DNA from 3 places in the Psychrobacillus sp. 05T411 genome. Region 1 is predicted to be linked to each of the others. Evidence: riboswitches for the same ligand, from Rfam matches in the RefSeq annotation. Region 1 holds a riboswitch; each other region holds the start of a gene.
The links. Region 1 has a riboswitch for S-adenosylmethionine ahead of AC1DFT_RS18875 (2,3-diketo-5-methylthiopentyl-1-phosphate enolase). Riboswitches for the same ligand answer to the same signal wherever they lie in the genome.
Positions count from the first base shown of each region.

Region 2: it holds a riboswitch for S-adenosylmethionine, as region 1 does, so the genes downstream of both, AC1DFT_RS01660 (methionine ABC transporter ATP-binding protein) here and AC1DFT_RS18875 (2,3-diketo-5-methylthiopentyl-1-phosphate enolase) in region 1, are expected to answer to the same signal.
Region 3: it holds a riboswitch for S-adenosylmethionine, as region 1 does, so the genes downstream of both, AC1DFT_RS09940 (MetQ/NlpA family ABC transporter substrate-binding protein) here and AC1DFT_RS18875 (2,3-diketo-5-methylthiopentyl-1-phosphate enolase) in region 1, are expected to answer to the same signal.

Region 1 is NZ_JBFTLO010000038.1:6,440-11,821, reverse strand. Features, by position in the region: gene AC1DFT_RS18890 (1,2-dihydroxy-3-keto-5-methylthiopentene dioxygenase) at 1-340, opposite strand, end outside; gene AC1DFT_RS18885 (methylthioribulose 1-phosphate dehydratase) at 356-973, opposite strand; gene AC1DFT_RS18880 (2-hydroxy-3-keto-5-methylthiopentenyl-1-phosphate phosphatase) at 970-1,635, opposite strand; gene AC1DFT_RS18875 (2,3-diketo-5-methylthiopentyl-1-phosphate enolase) at 1,641-2,855, opposite strand; SAM riboswitch class I at 2,936-3,041, opposite strand; SAM riboswitch class I at 3,218-3,372, shown strand; gene mtnK (S-methyl-5-thioribose kinase) at 3,445-4,635, shown strand; gene mtnA (S-methyl-5-thioribose-1-phosphate isomerase) at 4,632-5,382, shown strand, end outside.
Region 2 is NZ_JBFTLO010000002.1:22,484-28,459, forward strand. Features, by position in the region: gene AC1DFT_RS01650 (MetQ/NlpA family ABC transporter substrate-binding protein) at 273-1,079, opposite strand; gene AC1DFT_RS01655 (methionine ABC transporter permease) at 1,142-1,810, opposite strand; gene AC1DFT_RS01660 (methionine ABC transporter ATP-binding protein) at 1,803-2,828, opposite strand; SAM riboswitch class I at 2,921-3,025, opposite strand; gene AC1DFT_RS01665 (thioredoxin family protein) at 3,066-3,386, opposite strand; gene AC1DFT_RS01670 (toprim domain-containing protein) at 3,398-3,748, opposite strand; gene gcvH (glycine cleavage system protein GcvH) at 3,824-4,204, opposite strand; gene AC1DFT_RS01680 (arsenate reductase family protein) at 4,279-4,641, opposite strand; gene AC1DFT_RS01685 (acyl-CoA dehydrogenase family protein) at 4,724-5,976, opposite strand, start outside.
Region 3 is NZ_JBFTLO010000009.1:127,950-133,925, reverse strand. Features, by position in the region: partial or broken gene AC1DFT_RS09950 (aspartate racemase) at 155-220, shown strand; gene AC1DFT_RS09945 (GNAT family N-acetyltransferase) at 255-671, shown strand; gene AC1DFT_RS09940 (MetQ/NlpA family ABC transporter substrate-binding protein) at 842-1,666, opposite strand; SAM riboswitch class I at 1,768-1,881, opposite strand; gene AC1DFT_RS09935 (YwbE family protein) at 2,063-2,260, shown strand; gene AC1DFT_RS09930 (amidohydrolase) at 2,272-3,375, shown strand; gene nhaC (Na+/H+ antiporter NhaC) at 3,466-4,905, shown strand; gene AC1DFT_RS09920 (hypothetical protein) at 4,947-5,976, opposite strand, start outside.

The sequences.
Region 1 (5,382 bases):
CATGACCACTTACAATATAACGAACTTCATCGTCCGTATGGATATGTTTGCGTTCAAAATTTTTCAACAGCTCATCTAAGTTTGGATTAGAATCGGATAAGGAAATAATATCGGATGCTTGATAGCCACGTCGTTTTGAAATATCATCAATTTCCGCTTGAAAAGCTTGTAGAATTTCCTCTTTTTCTGCATCGTTAAGATCAAATTTTTCACGAAGATGGACTGGTAATTTTTCAATATCCCAATGTTCATAAACTACTTCTTGGTTTTCTAAAAATGCTGCAACCTCGTTTTGTGCTTCAATTGTTTCATTTGTTCCTTGAATTTTAATAATCGCCATTTCAATCTTCCTCTCTTATTTTGATCTTAGTTGAAGTAATGCTAATTGATACTGAAATAAAAACTCACAAGCTTCTAATAGTTTCTTTGCTTCGAAACCGTCTTTACCCCAAACAGTGATTCCATGATTTCGGATTAATACGGCTCCTTTATCAGCGTGTATATGGGAACTAAATTCTTCTGTCAGCTTGGGAATGTCTGCGTGATTTGGAATAATAGGAATAGAGAGCAACGCATCCTCTTCCCATAAACCAAAAGCTTTAATAAGTTCTTGACCTTGAAAGTCAATTTTCCCATCATCACCGTATATTTCAGAAATGACATTATTTGCGACTGTATGAACATGAAGACTACAGCCAGCAGAGGTTTTGTCATATATGGCACAGTGCAGTAATGTTTCTGCAGATGGTTTTAAATCGGTCTTTTCCACTGGATTTCCGATACCGTTTACTAGTAAGAAGTCTTCCGTTGTTCGCTTCTTTTTATCTTTTCCACTAGCAGTTACTAAAAATTGTAGTGGTTGATCGCTCACTTTTATCGCTAAATTTCCACTAGTTCCCATGAACCAATCTCGTATAGCTAGTTCATCTTTTATGTCTGCTAGTTCATCCCATTTGCTTTGAAGTGCTGTCATATTTCCGCACCTAACTTTGCATCTATAGTATTAATGACATCATGGAAGCTTTCAAACGGTTCATAAGGAATATGAAGTTCTTCGCATTTTTCAATGAGGAAATCCCGTGCAATTACAATGTCTGCTAATTTAGCAGCTTCTAAATCCGTAATAGAATCTCCAATGACAACACTTAACGAATCACTGTCTTTTAGTTTGCGAATAATGGATGGCTTGCAACAACCACAGCCTTGATTTGTACATTGCCCATCACATTCATATGGGAAGTTAATGCGTATCGATTCCCCCGAAAAGTCCGATTCATTGCAATAAATATCTGAAAAAGGCCCGAATGGTTCAAGCATTGGATGCACGAAAAAATCGATTCCTCCACTCACAATGTAGAGGGGGATATTGTTTTGTTTTGTATATGAAACAAATTCAGCAAAACCATCGCGAATTTGTGCTTGCTCTAACAAAAAAGAAATAATTTGCTCTTTCAATGAAGTAGGAAGTAATGCAAACATTTGGGCTACCCCTTCACGAATCGATTGCTTTTGCCCAAGAATATTCTCTTTAATCGGCAAATATTCGGGAGGTGCAAACTTTTTCATAATCGAGATGATATTATCTTTAGTCGTAATAGTGCCATCAAAATCGCAAAAGATGACTAGTTTTTTCAAAGTGATTACCCCCATAATTCAATTGCTGAGTTGAGTTCAACATGCTGTTTTGCCGCTTCTGAAAGTGGAATTCCAGCAAGTACGGCTTCCACAGCTTGTCTGAAGGCAAGGCCTCCGCCAATCGCACCAGCTGGATGTCCATGTACCCCGCCCCCGGCATTGATAATGCTATCAATTCCATAGTCTTGCATTAATAGAGGTACTAAACTAGGGTGAATACCTGCAGAAGGAACTGGGAAAGTTTGTTTTACAGTACTTGCTTTTGTTAGCTCTTCTCCTAAAGAAAGAGCTGCTTTTTTCTCAAGTGCTACACTACCGTAAGGAGAAGGGAATAATGAAAAATCAGCCCCGGCATAGCGTGTTAGTTTGCCAAGTAAAAGAGATGTTGCAACTCCGTAAAATGGGGAAGAAGTGAAAGCACCACTATATGCGGGATGTGCCATAAATGGTAGTTGAATCTCATCGTCTTCTACAAGTTCTTGAAGTACGTCCAGCCCGTATGCATGAACGTTTAGTAGTAAAGCATCTGCTCCAAGTTCTTTCGCTATTTTCGCCTTTTCACGTAGCTGTGAGGTCCGTCCAGATAAATTCACTGCATAAAGCGTTCGATGTCCTGTTTCTTCATACACTTGATCTAACACTTCTTTGGCAGTTGTAATTCGCTTCTCAAAAGGTGTCAATGGATTGTCGAAAAGGATCTCATCGTCTTTTACTAAATCGACTCCTCCAAGTGCCTGATGTCGAAGCTGTTCTGCTAGATAGTTGATATCTCGTCCAATGACGCCTTTGAATATACTCATGATGAGTGGTCGATCATGTACATTTAACAAGTTTCTTATATGCTCGATACCAAATCTTGGCCCAGGAAACTGAGCTAAAAGTTCTGGTGAAAATTCTAAGTCTAATAGTTTTACTTCACCGTCTAATGATAACTTGCCAAAAACGGTCGTTAAAATGGCAGGCAAATCAGCGGAAAAGTTAGCACTAGGATACGCTATTTTTATCTCTGCTCTAATTTGTTCTGGTTTAGATGGATGTAGTACATTTTCAAACTCCGTAATCGATACAACATTCCCTTTATGCTGTTTTAATTGTTGTTGTTCCAATAATGGTAAATCCGTCCACGAACCAATCGTTAAACCTAAAGCAATGCCCTCTGCTTTTTTTTCAAATGATCCTGGATTCCCATACAATTGATAAACAGAAGTTACTCCACTCATGATTTCAATCTCCTTTAAAGTCAAATTCCCTATAAATAAAAAAACCTCTTCAAATAAGAAGAGGTTAAACGTTTAACGACTTCTTATTTCTCAGTCGATCGACTGCAAGAATTAGCACCGTATCCATTGGTTGGACCGGTTGCCGGGTATCATAGGGCTCGTCCCTCCACCTGCTCTAAATAAGAAAAAATATTAAATTAAGATTTCAGTTAATTGTCAAAGTAATAATGATTATTTCATGCAATCGAAGTAATGTCAATATAGTATTTAGATTTTTTATAAAATTAAAAAAGCCGGTTGACATTTCTTTTTCAAATATGCTAGGATTCTAATCAAATAACATTACGTAAAAAATAATAGCACTCTTATCAAGAGCAGGCAGAGGGTAATGGCCCGATGAAGCCCAGCAACCGACCGTAATACCGTTGTGAGACGGGGCGCTTTTTGCGCCGAGATAACAATCTCTTAAGGCACGGTGCTAATTCCATCAGAAAGGAAACTTTCTGAAAGATAAGAGGCGAGAAATCTCTTATTCTACGCCTCTTTCTTTGGAAAGAGGTTTTTATTTTGTGAAGAAAGGTAGAGAAAAATGACAATTGCAACGAAGAAACAATATGAATCTTTAACAGAAGAGCAGGCAATCGTATATGTCAAACAACAAGGTCTATTTTCAAATGAATTGGAATTAGAGTGTAGTGAAATTGGTGATGGTAATTTAAACTATGTTTTTCGCATTCGGGATCCTAAAAGCGGAAAAGGAATCATTATAAAACAAGCATTACCGTATGCAAAAGTAGTTGGTGAAAGTTGGCCACTAACATTAAAGCGTGCACAAATTGAAGCCAATGCATTAAAAAAACACGGGCAATTTGCGGCAGGGCTAGTACCTGAAGTATATGTAATGGATGAAGACTTGGCGATTACAGTGATGGAAGACTTATCCCATTTGACTATTGCAAGAGAAGGATTGATCCGTTTGGAATCCTATCCGAAGTTAGCGACTGATATTGGGGAATATCTTGCACAAACCTTATTTCATACGTCTGATTTTGCATTACATCCTTTTGAAAAAAAGAAACTAGTTTCAGAGTTTTCCAATCCCGAGCTATGTAAAATTACAGAAGATCTAATTTTCACGGATCCATTTTTTGATCTTGAAACAAATGATTTTGAACCTTCGTTGCGAGTAGATGTAGAAGCTATTTGGAGTAATGAGCTTTTAAAATTGGAAGTCGCGAAATTGAAGAAAAGCTTTTTAACCGAAGCGGAAGCATTACTCCATGGAGATTTGCATACAGGGAGTATTTTTGCGAGTGAAACCGAAACGAAAGTAATTGATCCGGAGTTTGCTTTTTATGGACCAATTGGCTTTGATGTTGGACTATTTCTAGCTAACCTAATCTTTCAAACGATTACAAGAGAAGGGGAGGAGCGAGTTGTAATCCTTCACCATATCGAAAAGACATGGGAAGTATTTTCGTCTAAGTTTTCGGAACTTTGGCAAAAAGAGGCGGTTGAATCATATAAAGATACGCAAGGATTTGAAGCATATGTACTGGATAAAGTGTTCCAAGATACACTGGGCTTTGCTGGTTGCGAATTAATTCGACGTACAATCGGTTTAGCGCATGTGAAAGACTTGGATGGAATCGTAGACGACGCACAAAGAATTTTGGCGAAGAAACAAGCTTTACATTTAGGAGAATTATTTATCTTAAAGCGTAAAGAAATTAGTTCAATCCAGGCAGTAATCGACTTACTAGAGGAGTTGCAAAAATGAGTATTCCGTTATCAATCAAATGGAACAACCAGCGGCTCGAAATACTGGACCAACAGAAACTACCACTTGAGGTGGAATATGTAACACTGGAAACACTGGAAGATGTGTATGATGCCATCATTACGTTAAAAGTACGTGGAGCTCCGGCAATCGGCATTACTGCTTCCTATGGGTTAGCAGCAGCGGCACAGTATTACGAAACAAATTCTTTAGAAGAATTCCATCAATTATTAAGTAAAGATACGCTATATTTAGCAGAATCTAGACCAACAGCCGTCAATTTAGTGTGGGCTTTAGAGCGTTTACGTGGTGCAGTAGAGCAGGCAGAAACTGTGCAAGAAGCGAAGAAGCAGTTGTTAGAAGAAGCGGATAATATATACGAGGAGGATGAGGCATCTTGCCGTGCTATTGGTGAATATGCTTTATCTTTACTTGAAGACTATACAAAAGTCATGACTATTTGTAACGCTGGCACCATTGCCACTGCCAAATATGGGACTGCATTAGCACCATTCCATTTAGGCAGTGAAAAAGGGAAGCAGTTCCAAGTATTCGCTTGTGAAACGAGGCCTGTATTTCAAGGAGCACGACTTACTGTATGGGAGCTTCAGCAATCAGGAGTAGATGTCACCCTGATTACAGATAGTATGGCTGCACATACGATAGGGGCAAAAGGGATTGAAGCAATTATTGTTGGGGCAGATCGTGTGGCTGCAAATGGTGACACGGCCAATAAAATTGGAACAC
Region 2 (5,976 bases), on a different contig from region 1:
AAGCGAGCATTTTCTGTTGATTTTCGATGTTGGCGGCGACTCCTGCCGGATGAGTGGGCAAATGAGACATCCCAACGTACGCCTAAGGGCGGCGGGGATGGCTCATCGCTCACCCGGCGGAAAGCGTCGACAGCAGCGAAAATCATAGTGGCCACCTTATAAGGTTCTTTACGTCGCAGTATCCCTATATAGTGACATACTATCCACTTTATATTTCCCTAAAGAATAAAAAAAGCAGGCACTTTATACGCGTGCCCGCTTGATCATTTCACTTATTCGTTTACTGGTACGATTGAGCCGCCCCACTCTTTTTGGATGAAGTCTTGGATTTCTTGTGAGTGTAATGCGTCTACTAATGCTTTGATGTTTTCATTATTTTCGTTACCAGCTTTTGTTGCAATAATATTTACGTATGGTGAATCGGAGTTTTCAATTGCGATAGAGTCTTCGATTGGATTTAACCCTGCATCAATTGCATAGTTTGAGTTAATAAGTAATGCATCACCTTCGTTATTTTCGTACAATTGAACCATTAAAGCAGATTCGTAGTTAGGATCAAATTGAAGATTTTTTGGATTGTCTACAATATCAGATATTTCAGCAGTTGTTTTATTTACTCCTTCTGCTAATGTGATTAATCCTGCATTTTCAAGCATCGCTAAAACACGACCATGGTCTGGAACTGAGTTACTCATTAAAATTGTAGCGCCTTCTGGAAGTTCTTCAATAGAACCATATTTTTTAGAATATAATCCGATAGGTTCGATATGAATTCCGCCAGCGTTTACAAAATCATAACCAAATGTAGCAATTTGATCCTCTAGGTACGGAACATGTTGAAAATAGTTTGCATCTAGCTCATCAGATTCTAAATCTTTATTTGGTAATACGTAGTCTTGATAAGATTCTATAACTAATTCAATTCCCTGTTCTTCCAAGATTGGTTTTACTTCTTCTAAAATCTCAGCATGTGGTGTGTTAGAAGCACCTACTACTAATTTGCTGCTATCGTCATCCCCACAAGCCGCAAGTGTTAATGCACTTACCGATAATAATGCTCCAGCTAAAAATTTCTTCATCTGTATTCTCTCCTTCTATTTTCCCCATTTTTATATGTGATCGGGTAAACCCGGAAACACCTTTATCGTTTGTCTATTTTCGTAGTAATCATATCGCCAATCCATTGAATAATAAATACAAGGATCAGTATTAAAATCGTGGACATTAATGTAACATCCGTTCTACTGCGTTGGAAACCATCTAGAAAAGCGAGTGTTCCTAGACCGCCAGCACCAATTATTCCCGCCATTGCCGTATATCCGACGAGTGAAATACAAGTGACTGTAATCCCAGAAACTAAAGCTGGCATCGATTCAGGAAGTAAAACCTTCCATATAATAGTAGAGGTTTTGGCACCCATTGATTTTGCCGCTTCTAAAACTCCTTTATCGATTTCTCGTAGACCGATTAACACCATACGTGCATAGAATGGAGCAGCTCCAATGACAAGAGCTGGAAAAGCAGCATTTGGACCACGCATTGTACCAACTAAAAATATCGTTATAGGAATTAATAATATGATTAAAATAATAAACGGAATAGACCTGAAAATATTAACAAAAGCACCTGTCAACCAGTTGGCTAGCTTATTTGCCCATGCTTGATGTGGACTTGTTAAAAATAATAAGAGCCCAAGTGCTAAACCAAAAATGGCAGTTAATATAGTGGAGACTGCTGTCATATATAATGTTTCTAGTGCTGCTTCCCACATTTTAGGCCAATCAACATTCGGAAAAAGCGTATTAATCATTGTTGATCACCTCTGTACTTACTTTCTGTTCATGTATAAATCGAATCGCTTCATCGACCGCTTTTGCATCTCCATCTATTTGGAGAATTAGCGTACCAAATGCACCACTTTTTGTATGTGAAATATTTCCTTGAACGATATTTACTTCTAGCTCAAATTGTTTGATGAGTCTTGAAAGAATTGGTTGCTCGGTCTGTTCTCCGACGAAAACGAGTTTGATTAACTTGCCATTGGGATATAGATCTACTAAATTTTGTATCGTCTGCTGCGCTTGTCCTACTTCTGATACTTGTGATAAGAATCGTTTTGTAATTGGTTGTTCTGGGTTTTGGAAAACTTCTAACACGTCGCCTTCTTCAACAACACGCCCGCCTTCCATTACTGCCACTCGATTGCAGATCTTTTGAATGACTTGCATTTCGTGTGTGATTAACACAATCGTTAAACCTAGTTTTTCATTAATGCTAACTAATAAATCTAAAATAGCATCCGTTGTTTCTGGATCGAGTGCAGATGTTGCTTCATCACAGAGTAACACTTCTGGACGATTTGCTAAGGCACGTGCAATGCCTACACGCTGTTTCTGCCCCCCTGATAGCTGAGAAGGATAATAATTCCCTCTTCCTTCAAGCCCAACAAGTTCTATCAATTCATTCACACGGGCCGTTCGCTGATCCTTTGGTACTCCAGCAATTTCAAGTGGGAAAGCAATATTTTCTGCAATTGTTCTGGACCATAACAAGTTAAAATGTTGGAAAATCATACTTACTTTATGTCGAACTTGACGAAGCTTATCCTCATTTATTGAAGTGATTTCTTTTTCATTTACTATTATTTGTCCAGCAGTTGGTTTCTCTAATCCATTGAGTAACCGGATTAATGTACTTTTTCCGGCACCACTATATCCAATAATGCCGAAAATTTCGCCTTGCTTTATGTCAAGATTTACATCATCCACAGCAATTATCGTACCTTGTTTCGTTTGGAACTTCTTCGAAACTTCTTTTAAACTAATCATGTAAATCTCACCTTTCCTTTAACAGTAAAAAATCCCTTCTGCAAAAGAGCAGAAGGGAAGTAAGTTTTCTATCTAAATAGAACTTATCCATTCTCTCATTTCCCAAAGCATTAGCTTTGTGTGATTTGGCACCATTTCATTTACATGACGGTTGCCGGGCTTCGTAGGGCACTTCCCTCCACCACTCTTAATAAGAGTAACACTATTTGATTTTATTGCTCAGTAAAACGTATATTATCATATAACCAATTCATCGTCAATACTTTTTATTGTTTCAACTAGAAAAGGAACGGATTGAAAAGCGTATATTTTTTTGTATACGTGTCCTTTTTTAGCAATCAACAGGCAAGGAACACTTTCAATTTCATAATCCATTGCTAGGCTTTCTAAATAATTTATATTTGCTTGACCTATTGGATTTGGTACTAATTCATTGATCACTTGCATCATCTTATTTGCTACCATGCAAGTACCGCACATCGGTGTATAAAGATAAAATAGCGAAAGCTGTCCGTCCTTTTTATGGTGCTCCCACTGTTCTCGCGTCCATTCATTCACAACACATCATCCTAAAGTAAAAATTCTTTTTTCACCTTAATATTAACACGTTTCAATATAGAAGCCAAAACTTTGAAAGGGGTGTTGGCCACTTCACAGTACATTGGATTTGTGTATAGATGTATTGCTTCTGGATATTCTTTTCGGACGATGGATCGAATTTGTTCGCCAGATTTATCCGCATCCAAAAATGCATAGATGGGAAAATCATCATATGGGCTTAAAATTTCTTCTAGTTTTACGTTCGAGATCGTACCATTCGTACAAATAATTTCTGGGGATTCATCAAGAAGTCGTAAAAGTTGGAGCTTATCCGACCTTCCTTCAACGAGAATTACTTTTTCACTAAAAACATTAGCCAATTAGCTTCTCTCCCTAATTATATCGTTAACATAGTATATGAAAAAAACGCCGACAATTAACCGGCGTTTTGATTATTATTCTGAAATTAATTCTTCGTATTTTTCCGCAGACAATAAACCATCAATTTCTGAAGCATCTGATGGTTCTACAACGATCATCCATGCATTTTCATACGGAGATTCGTTTACAAATTCAGGGCTATCTTCTAGTTCACTATTTACTTCTACAACTTTTCCACTTATTGGAGCATAAAGTTCTGAAACAGTTTTTACTGATTCTACACTACCGAATGGATCTCCCGCTTTAATATCGTCTCCCACTTGTGGAAGCTCAACAAACACGATATCTCCTAGCTCAGATTGTGCAAAATGCGTAATACCAATACGCGCATTTCCACCTTCTGTTTTTACCCATTCATGTTCTTCTGAATATTTCAATTCTTTTGGTGTGCTCATAATTATACCCCTCTCAAATAAGTTATATATTCACTTATAATATTCACATATTTTTATTGTAAAAACAAGCTACTTTAGTTGTTTGTCCAAATATGTTCAAACTCTTCTTCTTTGAAACCAAGAGTCAAATGCTTACCATCAAAGACAAGTGGTCTTTTTACAAGCATTCCATCCGATACTAGCGTTTCAATTTGTTCTTCTTCCGTCATATTTGGTAGTTTATCCTTTAATTGCAACTCTCTATATTTCGTGCCACTTGTATTAAAAAGTTTTTTTAATTCCAAGCCACTCGCAGAAAGCATCTCTTTTATAAGTTCCTTAGAAGGAGGTGTTTCCACAATATGATGTTGAACAAACTCTACATCATGGTTTTTTAACCATTTACTTGCTTTATTACATGTACTACATTTAGGATATCCAAAAAATTGAATTGTCATTACTTCTCACCTTTTTCTATTTATCATATCAAAAAATACAGGGAACCGCACTACGGTTCCCTGTATTTTTATAGTGAGCTAATTAGACAACATATTTCTCCGCGTCTATTAATTTAACAGAAGCTTCGCGTTTTTTTGTAATAACATTATATGGAGTATAACGTGTTAGTTTACGAAGCGCAGAAAGCATCATGCGTAATGTATCGCCTTCTACAGAAGCGATTAACGTTTCTTTCGCAGCTTTTTCAACCTCATCGAATGCTTCTTGGCAGAAAATTTGTGTATAAAGCAATTTTTGGTTTGCTTTTTCTGCTCCGTCACGGCCAATTGCTTTTTCTGTACGTAGAACAGCAGATTCCATTGCGAATAAGTTATTAGCGATATTTGCAATGTTTACTAAAACTTCTTGTTCTGCCTCTAACTTTGTACCGAAACGTTGTGCGGCAAGACCTGCAGCTAGTAAACCAATTTTCTTTGCATTTGCTACTAAAACTTTTTCTTGTTCTAGTGGCGCATCACTTACTTCTTCCGGCATCATCATCAGTAACTCTTCTTGCAGGCTTTGTGCTTTTTGAAGTAGTGGCAATTCGCCTTTCATTGCTTTTTTCAAGAAAGTCCCTGGAACGATCAATCGATTAATTTCATTTGTTCCTTCGAAAATGCGGTTAATACGAGAGTCACGATAAATGCGTTCCACTTCGTATTCTTGCATGAAGCCATATCCGCCATGTAACTGAACAGCTTCATCTGCGATATAATCCAATACTTCTGAGCCTACGACTTTATTAATCGAACATTCAATTGCATATTCTGCGATAGATGCTGCAATTGCTTTTCCGTCCTTTTGTTCTTCAGCACTCAACTGACTCATACGGTCCTCAAAATAGCCAACAGTACGGTAGATTAAGCTTTCTGTTGCATATAATTTCGATGCCATTGTCGCTAATTTTTGTTTCGTCAAATTAAAAGAAGAGATAGGTGTTTTGAATTGTTGACGCTGATTCGCATAAGAAATCGCTAATTCCAATGCACGTTTTGAACCTCCAACAGTTCCAACTCCCAATTTGTAACGGCCAATATTTAAAATATTGAACGCAATGACATGACCTCGACCAATTTCACCAAGTAAGTTTTCTACCGGCACTTGCGCATCTTGTAAAATAAGCGTACGAGTCGAAGATGATTTAATGCCCATTTTCTTTTCTTCCGCTCCAACGGATACGCCTGGGAATGTTCTTTCTACGATGAATGCAGTGAATTTATCCCCATCCACTTTTGCGTAAACAACAAATACATCTGCAAAACCTGCATTTGTAATCCATTGCTTTTCACCGT
Region 3 (5,976 bases), on a different contig from region 1:
ATTACATATGGTTTAGTCAATAAAAATCGTAATCCAGTTTTATACATTATAAAAATAGAAAGTAGTAAATTTTACTGGATATGTTAAAGGAAAAGGTTCTTTAATTGTCGTAATTAAGGAATATAGAATCAATTCATTAAGAGGAATTAATACATTGAAAACAATAGGTTTAATCGGGGGGATGAGTTGGGAATCATCAAGTGAATATTACCGTTTAATATAAGTATATATATTTTGAAGGGAATGAAGCGTACATGAATTACAATATCATCTCAACACTAGATGAACAACAAATCATAGAACTTTACGAATTATACAAACAAGAATGGTGGACAGATAAGCGAAAGTTTGAAGACGTGCTAGTAATGCTTGAAAACACAGACATCCTCATTGGAATATGTGAAAATAAAACGAATAGACTCATTGGTTTCATACGTGTTCTTTCAGATTTTGTCTATAAGGCATTAATATTCGATGTTATTATCCACGAAGAGTATCAAGGGAAAGGTTTGGGGAGAATATTGTTAGATCAAGTAATGACACATCCTAAACTTCAATCTGTACAAAGCTTTGAATTGTATTGTAAATCTGACAAAATATCTTTTTATGAAAAATGGGGATTCACTCAAGTAATTGGTGATACTAACTTCATGAGAAAAACGGCCAAATAGAAAGTTTCCACTTTCGATAACGAAGATGTAGTGAAATAGGCAAATAAATAATTTCACTTTTCTTATTCCACAATATCAACTAATCGAAAGAGAACGTTACCTGAATTGGTAACGTTCTCTCAACTAGTACTATTATAGTTTGGAATGTTCGATAGAAGGATAGCCTTTCATTACCAAGAAGGAATGAGGGATCCATCAAATCTTTCTTCGATAAATTGTTTCACTTCTTCGGAACGATACAAATCAACAAATTGTTGAATCACTTCATCGTCTTTTGATTCGCTTCTGACAGCGATAATGTTCACGAATGGAGAATCTTTTGGCTCAATAAAAATCGAGTCATCAGCTGGCGATAAACCAGCATCTATTACGAAGTTCGTGTTGATAGCTGCCGCGTCAAGTTCATTCAATTGACGGGGAATTTGTGCAGCATCAAGTTCAACAAATTGGAAGTTCTTCGTATTCTCTACAATGTCATGGATTGTAGAATTAGTGTCTAGACCTTCTTTGATCTTGATCATACCAGCACTTTCAAATAGCATCAGGGCACGTCCACCTTGAGTCGGGTCATTTGGTAATCCAATTTTCGCACCATCTGGCAGTTCCTTAACATCTTTTACTTGATTGGAGTAAATACCCATTGGGAAAGTGACTGTTTTACCTACAGCTACTAAATCCAAATTCCGGTCTTTTTTCATTTGTTCAAAGAAAGGAATCGTTTGGAAAATATTCATGTCAATTTCTTTCTCGGATAAAGCCACATTGGGCATTACGTAGTCGGAAAACACTTGTAGTTCAATTTTTAGACCATCTTTTTCTGCTAGTTCTTTCACTTTTTCAACGATTTCTTCGTGTGGACCGGCAGTTACGCCAACTGTAAGTACACCGTCACTTAATAAGCCTTCATTTGCTTCCTCTGACTTTTCCTTACCACCGCAAGCCGCGAGTACTGTTAAAACTAAAATGAGTAATCCTGTAAATAACCACTTTTTCATCATTATTCTCCTATCTGTTGTTTTCTAATTTGATATAGAAATAATAAAAACCTCTCAGAAATGAGAGGTTCATTAGCAATTTGAATATATGCAGACGTCCTCTCTCATTTTTCAAAACGAAATCGTTTTGCAGGATTTAGCACCTTTCCATACATAAACATATGGTTGGTTGCCGAGCTTCAACGGGCCAGTCCCTCCGCTACTCTTCATAAGAGATAAATATTATTTCGTTAATGTTAAATACTATACTTGACCATGTTGACTTCGTCAATATAAATTTGAAAGAATTATTGTTTTAATTAGTATTGTTGTATTAATAAGACTATTATATACTTTCTTACACACTAGTGTATGTAAAGTACGAAAATGATAAGATACAAAAAGAGGTGAATGATGATGAACGGACAAAATAGAAAAGAAGTTAAACCAGGGTTAGAAGTATATATCATTTTGAAAAAAGACCAGCGCACAGGCGAAAAAACGAGAGGTATCGTAAAAGACTTATTAACGAATTCCTCTTTCCATCCACATGGCATAAAGGTTCGGTTAACCGACGGACAAGTAGGACGTGTATGTGAAATTATTGAAAAATAAGGAGCGTAAAAATGAACGTAGAATCACAAATACTACAATGGTTTGATCATTTTCACAAATACCCAGAAATAAGCTGGAAGGAATACGAAACAACGAACAAACTCGCAGAAATATTAGATGAGCTACAAATACCTTATCGCCGGTTCGATGATGTAACGGGGTTACTGGCTGAAATTGGAGAAGGTGAGGAAGTCATTGCTGTTCGGGCGGATATCGACGCGCTCTGGCAGGAAGTCGATGGCGAGTTTCGTGCCAATCATTCCTGCGGACACGATGCCAATATTTCTATGGTTTTAGGAGCTTTATTATTACTGAAAGATGAAAAACTAAACAAACGTATCCGCTTTATATTCCAACCTGCAGAAGAAAAAGGAAATGGTGCCAATGCAATGATTGACAGAGGTGCATTAGAAGATGTAACGCATTTATTTGGAGTGCATTTACGACCTATAGAAGAACTTCCTTTTGGAAAAGTTTCATCTGCCATACATCATGGAGCAGCAATGTTCCTGGAAGGGAAAATTAGTGGAATCGATGCGCATGGCGCACGTCCACATCAAGGGAAAAATGCCATAGATGTGACAGTGGCGATTCATCAGGCACTTAAAAATCTTTATTTTTCACCGTTTGAAGCATATTCGGCTAAATTAACGAAAATTCAAGCAGGTGGAGAAAATGCCAATATCATTCCCGGTACTGCAACATTCTCCATTGATGCTCGTGCACAAAAAAATGCTGTTTTATTTCAAATGAAAGACCAAATTGAAAAAGATTTACACGCAATCAAACAACTATTTGATATAGAAATAGAGTGGGAATGGGAAGATATCACACCGGGTGCGGAAGTTTCCAAAGAAGCAGCGGCTATGGCGAGAGAAGGAATTATCGAGGTAGTTGGAATGGGAAGCCTTGCAGAAGAAGTAATTACTTCTGGAAGCGATGACTTTCATTTTTATACGGTTAGACATTCCGAAGTGAAAGCTGCAATGATAGGTATTGGAGCGGATCTTGCACCAGGATTACATCATCCGAATATGACGTTTAACTATGATGCACTTGCAATTGGTGCAAAAGTTATAGCGAAAACGCTTTCAAATAGTGCTAAAAACAATTGACGGTAAAATGATTTAGCTTTAAAATTATCCTATTAGCGACTATTTAACGACAATTCGAAATTGTCTAGACAGTCTTAAGGGGGATATAGTATGGGGGAAAAAGAGAAAGTAGTTTCTAAAAAGGAAATGTCTTTATTATGGGCGATGATTCCATTACTTGTGATGATTTTATGTATGGTTGTTGCAGTCGTTGTTTTAGAACAAGGACCACATATACCGTTGATCATCGGGACGTCCGTTGCTGCATTAGTAGCTTGGAAGCATGGATTTAAGTGGAATGATATTGAAGAAATGATGTACAAGGGGATTAAATTAGCATTACCAGCAGTCGTTATTATTATGTTAGTAGGATTGACGATTGGGGCTTGGATTGGCGGAGGAATAGTCGCTTCCATGGTATATTTTGGCCTAAAAATCATTACTCCGGCCTTTTTCTTAGTAACAATTTGTGTTATTTGTATGATTGTCTCCCTTTCAATAGGTAGTTCTTGGTCTACTATGGGAACTATTGGTGTCGCAGGAATGGGAATTGGGCTGAGTATGGGAATTCCAGCTCCAATCATTGCGGGTGCAATTATCTCAGGATCTTATTTTGGAGATAAGATGTCGCCATTATCAGATACGACCAATTTAGCAGCAGGTTTAACTGGTACTGATTTGTTTGTACATATTCGCCATATGTTGTTTACTACAGTTCCAGGAGTCATTATCGCTTTAACGGTATATGGTTTTCTAGGGATGAAATATAAAGAAAGTAATATTGATCAGGAAAGTATTCAACAAGTCATTCTGATGTTAGAGAAAAGCTTTGTCATTTCTCCATGGTTATTATTGGTGCCAGTTGCTGTAATCGTACTTGTAGTGAAAAAAGTACCAGCAATACCTGCCTTAGTAATAGGAATTATTTTAGGTTCTGTCGCACAAATAGTCGTGCAAGGGGGCAGTCTTTCCGATGCTTTCACAGCACTTCAAAGTGGTTATGTAATTGAAACCGGGAATAAGATGGTAGATGGTCTATTCAATAGCGGCGGATTAGATTCGATGATGTATACCGTATCGATGACAATTGTCGCGATGACTTTTGGAGGGATTTTAGAGTATTCTGGTATGCTGCAATCGATGATGAAACAAATACTTAAACTGGCAAAGTCCGCAGGTTCATTAGTTGCTTCAACGATTATTGCATGCTTTGCTACAAATGCGACATGTTCTGAACAATATATTTCCATCGTTGTACCATCTCGCATGTTTGCTGCTGCTTACACAAAGATGGGATTACATTCGAAAAACCTTTCACGAGCTTTGGAAGATGGCGGAACACTAACGTCTGTCTTTATCCCTTGGAATACTTGTGGTGTCTTTATATTAGGAACTTTAGGGGTTGGGGCATTTGAATACGCTCCGTATGCAATTTTAAACTACGTTGTTCCACTTCTATCCATTGGATATGCAGTAACTGGATTTACAATTCAAAAATTATCAAAAGCAGAAATAGTAGCCATGCAACAAAAAGAAACAGTGGAAGCGTAAAAGGAAAAGGAAAGTTCAGCATGATTGAACTTTCCTTTTCATCAATAAGTAGGGAAGTTGAACTCGTAAATAGAACGGGGGCGTCCTTGTTGGTAAGTCATTTCTTCTCCAATAATACGTGCATATCCTTGATCTACTAGCTTTTTCAACAAACGTTCCGTTGTACGCCTACTTACCTGTAAATAGATTTCTAAATCATATGCTGTAAATTCAATTGAGCCATGCGAGCGACTAAATTGCATGATTTTAGATAAATTTGCCGGACTTAATGTTGTTTCTTTTGCTATTTTCACCAGTTTAGGATCATTTGTTTTGAGTTGTATTTGCTGTTGACGATTAGGATATGGGCCAAGTAGTTCTTTATGATCGGTTATTAAGTAAGCGGTGTTCGCAGCTGTATACGGCAAGGCATCTTTTGCATTTTGTGTTGCTTCTATAACCGTCTTTCCGTAGCCGAACGCAATTTTGATAGGTCTTTTAGCAAGGTCAAACCAATGTTGAATTGTATTATTTTCAAGCGCTATTTCCACATTACCTTGGGTTGAAAAGAACGTATATAAATGATTATCTGTTTGAACAAAGTTTGCTTGAATAGTATTAGCTATTTTCTTTAGCACTTCTTCTGAAATTACTTCATTTGATTGGATGTATCCAATAGCAATTTTTGCAGATTCGCTTTTTACTAAAAGCGCCATTGACTTTGCTTCTTCTAGTCCTTTTAAAATTGAGTTTTTAGAATCTAGCATTCGAATGACAGGAACCTTATTGTCTTGTAATGCATGAAAAACGGCGTGAATACTCGTAATTGAGAGGGAAGTTTTTCCGCTATGGTATAATTTTTTGTGAAAATTTACGACTTCTTCTAATTCAAAGGTTGGGTCAATGGTTAGCATATGTGGATATTGTTCCGACTGCCCGATGTCCTCCAATACGTTTTGTATTAACCGTGGTTCGATTAAATCAATGGAAAGCTGTTCAATAGGAATATTATGAGAAAAATAAACGGATAATAAGGTTGTAGTAATCACCGTTTCATCCTGTTTTAAATAATGGGTCGGTACAGGTAAATCT